One region of the Streptomyces sp. NPDC050528 genome, then DNA from elsewhere that is predicted to be linked to it. Evidence: riboswitches for the same ligand, from Rfam matches in the RefSeq annotation. Region 1 holds a riboswitch; each other region holds the start of a gene.

Region 1 (2,194 bases):
GAACTCGGGAGCGACGGCCGGGGCCGCGGCGAAGGAGACCTCGGCGGCGGGCGGGGTCGGCTGCCACTCCTGCCGCGGCGGACGCCAGTCCGGCTCCGGCGTGGCGTACGAGGTCCGCTGCTCGGTCACCATGGGCATCTGGCCGGTGGACCATGCCTGTTGCTCGGGGACGATCGGCATCTGGCCGGTGGACCAAGCTGGTTGCTCGGGCGCGATCGGCATCTGCCCCGTGGACCAAGCTGGTTGCTCAGGGACGATGGGCATCTGGCCTGTGGACCAGGCCTGCTGCTCGGGGATGACGGGCATCTGCCCGGTGGCCCAAGCCTGTTGTTCGGGCACGATCGGCATCTGGCCCGTGGCCCACGCCTGTTGTTCGGGCACGACGGGCATCTGGCCGGTCGACCACGCCTGCGGCTCCGGGACCATCGGCATGGACCCGGTCGACCAAGTCGTCTCCGGGGTGGGCCAGTTGGTCTGCGCGGGCGGCCAGGTGGCACCCGTTGGGGCCGATTCGGTGCGCGGCGCCGCGATGTACGGGAGCAGCTCCAGGTCCGCGGTGAGCGGGTCGAAGACCGGCGCCGGGGCGGCGGCCGCGAGGGTGAGTTGCTGCGGTTCCACGACGGGTGCGGGCGGTACTTCGATGGCAGGCACGGGCGGCAGGTCGAGGACGGTCGCCTGCGGCATCTGAGCCATCTGCTGCATCTGGGGTGCCTGCGGCGCGGCGGGCGGCAGCGCGGCGACCGGCAGAGCAGTCAACTCCGCTACCGGGGAGGCGAGTTGCGGGGTGGCGAGCGCCGGCGCAGAAGTGCCTGCGGTCAGTTCGGCCACGGCGCGGCCGGGCGGCGCTTCGAGCGCTCGGCCGCCGCCCTCGGTCTCGGGGCGTCGTTCGGACCGCTCGGAACGGGGTGCCGCCGGACGCGCGGGAGTCCTGCCCGGCGGCAGGACCGCCGGTACGGTCGGGCCGAGTTGGGCACGGGCCCGGTCGAACCACTGCTTGGTGACGGCGTCGAGAGCGGGGTCGGAAGGACGCGACGCGCCAGGACGGGGCTCGACGCGCTGACGCGGACCCCCGGACATCTTGCGCGTGGCGTTGTAGTTTCCGGTGGCTGTCTCGGCCCTGTCGTAAAGGGAGTTGATCCGCCGCTGCACTTCGTCACGGCTGGGTCGGTCGTCCACGGTGGGGCCACTGCCTCCGGTGCGCGTACGTCGTTCTGCCGGCATGGCAGACGTGCTCCTTCCGTATCGCGCCTACCGGGTTAGCTGTCGGGTTCGGGCGGCCGATCACGGAAGGATTGCCCTACGACCCTTGCCCGGACGGGCAGTTGGGCCGATTCACCCCAAGTCGGTTGGGTCCCCGGTTCCGGCTGTCGCGAGCGACACACCGGATTCGGCGCAAACCGTGCGGCCCGGCGCTGATCGCCGGAGTAGGTCGTACGGTCTGAGCGTCAACTTAGCCAACGTGTGTGCCTCGTGTGAAGGTTGAAGCGCGATATGTCCGATACGTTTTTGTGACCTTTACCTCTCCCAAACGTGTCCCGGGCTCATGAGCCCGCCGAGCCGGGTGATCCATATGAGGTCGCTATGAATTTTTGGGACGGTTGAACACACCGGCATCCGGCTCCGTATTGGAACGGGGGATTTCCATGCCGGGACGATCCGGGCCGACCGATACGTGTAGGAGCAACTTCCTTGGCACGCAACACGCGCAGACGCCCCACGGGCGCACGACGCGCGACGATGGCAGCAGTCGCCCTGATGCTGGGCGGCGGAGGACTGGTGGCGGCGAACGTCTACGCGTCGGCGTCCGAAGGCTGGGGTGGTGATTCCGCCCAACAAGGGTCTCCGGACGCGGCGTCGGACGCCGCCACGATCGACTGCCCGGACATCGGCACCCAGTTGACGACGGTCCCGGACGAGGCGAAGACCGAGGTCGACGCCCAACTCGCGCTTCTGGACCAGCAGATAACCGAGGCCTACCAGAAACTGAGGGACTCGACGGAGTCCATACGCCAGGACGCCTCCTTCGCCGACAACGCGATCATGAATCCGTTGAAAGAGAAGCGGGCCGCGACGATCAGCCGGATCGACGACGCCATCGACCGTGTCGGCGACCGCCCGGAGGGACTCGACGCGCTCGCCGGCTGCACTCTGATCGCCCCCACGAACGAGAACGGTGACCAGGGCGGCGACGGGA
Region 2 (2,194 bases), on a different contig from region 1:
CAGGAGACGACCCTGGAGGCGGTCGCGCAGCGGCTGGAGCGGGCGCTGGCGCGCGAGGGCACCCGGCGCGACGGACTCGACGCGTTCGAGGGGTTCACCACGGCCGTCCTCGCCGAACTCCCGCACGGCGACGGCGTCGTACGGATCGTCGACCGGGGACATCCGCCGCCGCTGCTCCTCCAAGTGGACGGCACCGTAAGCGTGTTGCAGGTCGAGGAACCCGCACTGCCCCTGGGAATGGGGGAGTTGGGGGTCTGGCCCGACCGCGCCGAGGAGTTCGCGTTCCCGGGCGGGGCGACTCTTCTCGTGCACACCGACGGGCTGTCCGAGGCGCGCGACGCCCGCGGGGTTTTCTACGACCCGGCGGCGCGGCTGGCCGGGCGGACCTTCCGTACCCCCGAGGCATTGCTCGGCATCCTCGCCAAGGAGGTGCGCCGGTACTCCGGGGGCTGGATGACGGACGACATGGCGATGATCGCCGTACGTCATCCATGACCGAATATCACGGGCCGTGACCGGGCGAGCGCCCTCCGCATAACAACTGACATACCGTCAATACCTGTGGGAATTCTGAGACTTGGCCAACTCGCCCGTTTTTCGCCGGTGGTGGGCCCTTCGTCCAGCAAGGAAAGGTTAATGATCAAGCCGAACAGCTTGGAAACGGGCGCCCGTGTCTATTAACGTTCGATAACGCAGCGCGGTCGTCCCAGCCGTCACAAGAGATGGCTCCGTGCGCACGCGCCGAATCCCGCGAGGGAACCGGGGAACCACCACTTGGGGTGAATCGCTCGTCAACTGCCGTGGAAACACGGCCGGTTTACGCGCGTAGGAGACCTTCCTGCTCCGAACCCGTCAGCTAACCCGGTAGGCGAGAAGGAAGGAAAGGAGCACGCCCACGTGGCGTCCAACCAGGCTGCCCCAGAAGCCCCTGTCGTCTACGGCGGATACCGCCCCGACGAGGGCCCCTGGGAGGAGTGGAACCCCAGCGCGGAGTCCATTGCTCCCAACCGCGGCAAGCACCGTGTCGCCAAGCAGCGTGGTGGCGGAGGATTCGCCCGCAGCTCCACCGTCCTGGGCGTCGGTGTCATAGCCGCCGTCAGCGCGGGCGGTATGGCCAGCGCCAACACCGGCAAGCCGCCGGTCTCCATCTCCCTGCCCGACCTGCCCTCGGTGGGTCACCTGCTGGACGACTCGTCCAGTAGTACCCCCAAGGGCTCCGCGACCGCGCTCAGCAGCGTCGGTGTCACCACCACCGAGACCGCCAAGGGCGCCTCGGACGCGGGTGAGCTGCTGCGCAACCGGATCATGGCGCAGGCCGAACTCCAGCAGCTCCAGGTCGACGGCAAGTCCCAGGCCGCCGCCGAGGCCGCCGTCGCCAAGCAGGTCGACGCCGCTGCCGCCAAGGCCGAGAAGGACGCCGCGAAGAAGGCCGCCGACGCGAAGGACGCCGCGGAGGCCGCCGCCAAGAAGAAGGCCGAGGCCGCGAAGCTCGCCGCGCTCGCCAAGCAGTACACGCTGCCGGTCGCCTCGTACACGATCACCGGCACCTTCGGCCAGGCCGGCTCGATGTGGTCCTCCGGGTATCACACGGGTCTCGACTTCGCCGCGCCCACCGGCACGCTGATCAAGGCCATCCACAGCGGCACGGTCACCGAGGCGGGCTGGGCCGGGTCGTACGGGTACCGCACGATCATCACCCTCGACGACGGCACCGAGCTGTGGTTCTGCCACCAGTCCTCGATCAACGTCAGCGTCGGGCAGAAGGTCTCCACCGGTGAGGTCATCGGCCGCGTGGGCGCCACCGGCAACGTGACCGGGCCGCATCTCCACCTGGAGGTGCACATCAACGGTGCCGCGACCGCCAGCGACCCGGCGCCCTGGCTGCGCAGCAAGGGTCTCAACCCCTGATCTGTCCCTGATCTCTCCCTGATCGCCTGGAATATGCGGTTCCGGTCCGGCTGTTGAAGAGGGTCATGACTTCTCTTCGCAAGCTGGGCCGGTCCGACCTCGAGGTCTTCCCGCTCTCCCTCGGCGGCAATGTCTTCGGCTGGACCGCGGACGAGGCGACCTCCTTCGCGGTGCTCGACGCGTACGCGGCGGCGGGCGGCAACTTCGTCGACACCGCCGACTCGTACTCGGCGTTCGCGCCGGGCAACCACGGCGGCGAGTCCGAGACGATCATCGGCAAGTGGGT
Region 3 (2,194 bases), on a different contig from region 1:
GACGATTGACGTGTGTTCCGTGACTCTATTGCAATGAGCGGGAATTTCCGATGGCGGGCCGGAATCCATGGATATTTTTTGGACAGGAGGCCTCCGGAAACGCCGAAAGCCCCGGCCGGGGGCCAGGGCTTCGGGAAGTGCGGCAGTGGGTCGTCAGACGTTCACGCCGTGCTTACGGAGGTAGGCGACGGGGTCGACGTCGGAGCCGTACTCGGCGGTCGTGCGGGCCTCGAAGTGGAGGTGCGGTCCGGTGACGTTGCCGGTCGCTCCGGAGAGGCCGATCTGCTGCCCCGGGGTGACGCTCTGCCCGACGGAGACACCGATGGACGACAGGTGCCCGTACATGGTGTACATGCCGTCGGCCATCTTGATCACTACTTGATTGCCGTACGAGCCTCCCCAGCCGGCGTCCACGACGGTGCCGGAGCCGACCGCGTGCACGGAGGTGCCGGTCGAGGCATGGAAGTCGATGCCGGTGTGGGCGCCGGAGGACCACAGGGAGCCGCCGGTCTTGTAGCCGGTGGAGACGTACGAGTCGGAGACCGGTGCGACGAAGGTGTTGAGCCTCTTGCGCTCGGCGGCGCGGGCGGCGCGTACCTCGGCCTCGCGCTCCGCCTTGGCCAGTGCGGCGGCCTTGGCGCGGGCGACCTCCTTGGCCAGCGTTTCGTCCGCGGCCTGCTGCTGGGCGACGGCCTGGGCGTCGATCTTCTCGGCGACCGCGTCGCCCATGGCGATGACGGGGGTGAGGCCGGTCTGTTCGGGGGCGGGCTCCGCGGCGAACGCCGGGGCGGCGGCCAGGGTGCCCACGACGCCGGTGGTAGTGAGGGCCGCGACACTCGCGACACGAACGGTGGTGCGGTGGGTCCGGCTCGGGCGACGGTGCTTCCCGGTGGCGCGGGTGAACGCCATGGAGTGGCTGGTCCTTTCCTTCCTTCTCGCCTACCGGGTTAGCTGACGGGTTCGGAGCAGGAAGGTCTCCTACGGACTCCCTCTACGGGGGTCCGATTCACCCCAGGGACATGGGTCCCCGGCTCCCCTGGCTCGCGCCGTACGGGGACTCGGCGATGACTGTCCGGTGCCGCGAGTGCGGCGCGGTGCCTGACGGACAGCCGGACCGACGCTAAGGGGGACAACTTTCAATCCCCAAACGGATCACGGTTTTTGTTGCACATGCCACAGGGCAGACAGGCAACCTCTCCCCCAATTCGGACAATAGGGGGCCCTGGTGACGCTTCCGTCACCAGGGCCCCCACGCGCGCGTGCCGCTCGTCGGCTCGCTACGGGTCGTCTACTCGGCCGCGACGACGGTCACTTCGCCGATGCCGAGCGCCTCCACGGGCTCCTTGATCTGCTCCGCGTCGCCGACCAGGATCGTCACGAGACGGTCCACCGGGAAGGCGTTCACGACCGCCGCGGTGGCCTCCACGGTGCCGGTCGCGGCGAGCTGCTGGTACAGCGTCGCCTGGTAGTCGTCGGGCAGGTACTGCTCGACCTGGTCGGCCAGCGTGCTCGCGACGGCCGCCGCGGTCTCGTACTTGAGCGGCGCCACCCCGACGAGGTTCTGTACGGCGATGTCCCGCTCGGCGTCGGTGAGTCCGCCCTCGGCGAGCTTGCGGAGCACCGTCCACAGGTCGTCCAGCGCGGGACCGGTGTTCGGGGTGTCCACGGAGCCGCTGATGGCGAGCATCGAGGCGCCCGTGCCGTCGGGTGCCGAACGCAGCACCTGGCCGAACGCCCGCACACCGTAGGTGTAGCCCTTCTCCTCGCGCAGGACACGGTCCAGGCGGGAGGTGAGGGTGCCACCGAGGCAGTACGTGCCGAGCACCTGGGCGGGCCACACACGGTCGTGCCGGTCGGCGCCGACGCGGCCGATGAGCAGCTGCGTCTGGACGGCGCCGGGACGGTGCACGATCACGACGCGCCCGGTGTCGTCGGCGGTCACCGGCGGCACGGGACGCGGCTGCGCGGTGGACCCCGTCCACGAACCCAGGGTGTCGGCCAGGAGCACGTCCAGGTCGATGCCGGTGAGGTCGCCGACGACCACGACGGTGGCCGTCGAGGGGCGAACGTGCCGCTCGTAGAAGGCGCGTACGGCCCCGGAGTCGATCTTCTGGACGGTCTCCTCGGTGCCCTGGCGCGGGCGCGACATGCGCGAGGTCGCCGGGAAGAGCTCCTTGGAGAGCTCCTTGGCGGC

The links. Region 1 has a riboswitch for cyclic di-AMP ahead of ACIBK4_RS11545 (NlpC/P60 family protein). Riboswitches for the same ligand answer to the same signal wherever they lie in the genome.
Region 2: linked by a shared signal. The riboswitch ahead of ACIBK4_RS43965 (M23 family metallopeptidase) and the one ahead of ACIBK4_RS11545 (NlpC/P60 family protein) in region 1 are both predicted to bind cyclic di-AMP.
Region 3: linked by a shared signal. The riboswitch ahead of ACIBK4_RS23480 (M23 family metallopeptidase) and the one ahead of ACIBK4_RS11545 (NlpC/P60 family protein) in region 1 are both predicted to bind cyclic di-AMP.

What each region holds. Positions count from the first base shown of each region.
Region 1 covers NZ_JBITHH010000003.1:36,962-39,155, reverse strand. The annotation lists gene ACIBK4_RS11545 (NlpC/P60 family protein) at 1-1,221, opposite strand, end outside; cyclic di-AMP (ydaO/yuaA leader) riboswitch at 1,230-1,403, opposite strand; gene ACIBK4_RS11540 (DUF1996 domain-containing protein) at 1,738-2,194, shown strand, end outside.
Region 2 covers NZ_JBITHH010000017.1:224,527-226,720, forward strand. The annotation lists gene ACIBK4_RS43960 (PP2C family protein-serine/threonine phosphatase) at 1-495, shown strand, start outside; cyclic di-AMP (ydaO/yuaA leader) riboswitch at 730-886, shown strand; gene ACIBK4_RS43965 (M23 family metallopeptidase) at 898-1,908, shown strand; gene ACIBK4_RS43970 (aldo/keto reductase) at 1,974-2,194, shown strand, end outside.
Region 3 covers NZ_JBITHH010000006.1:504,235-506,428, forward strand. The annotation lists gene ACIBK4_RS23480 (M23 family metallopeptidase) at 154-909, opposite strand; cyclic di-AMP (ydaO/yuaA leader) riboswitch at 922-1,074, opposite strand; gene ACIBK4_RS23485 (M16 family metallopeptidase) at 1,289-2,194, opposite strand, start outside.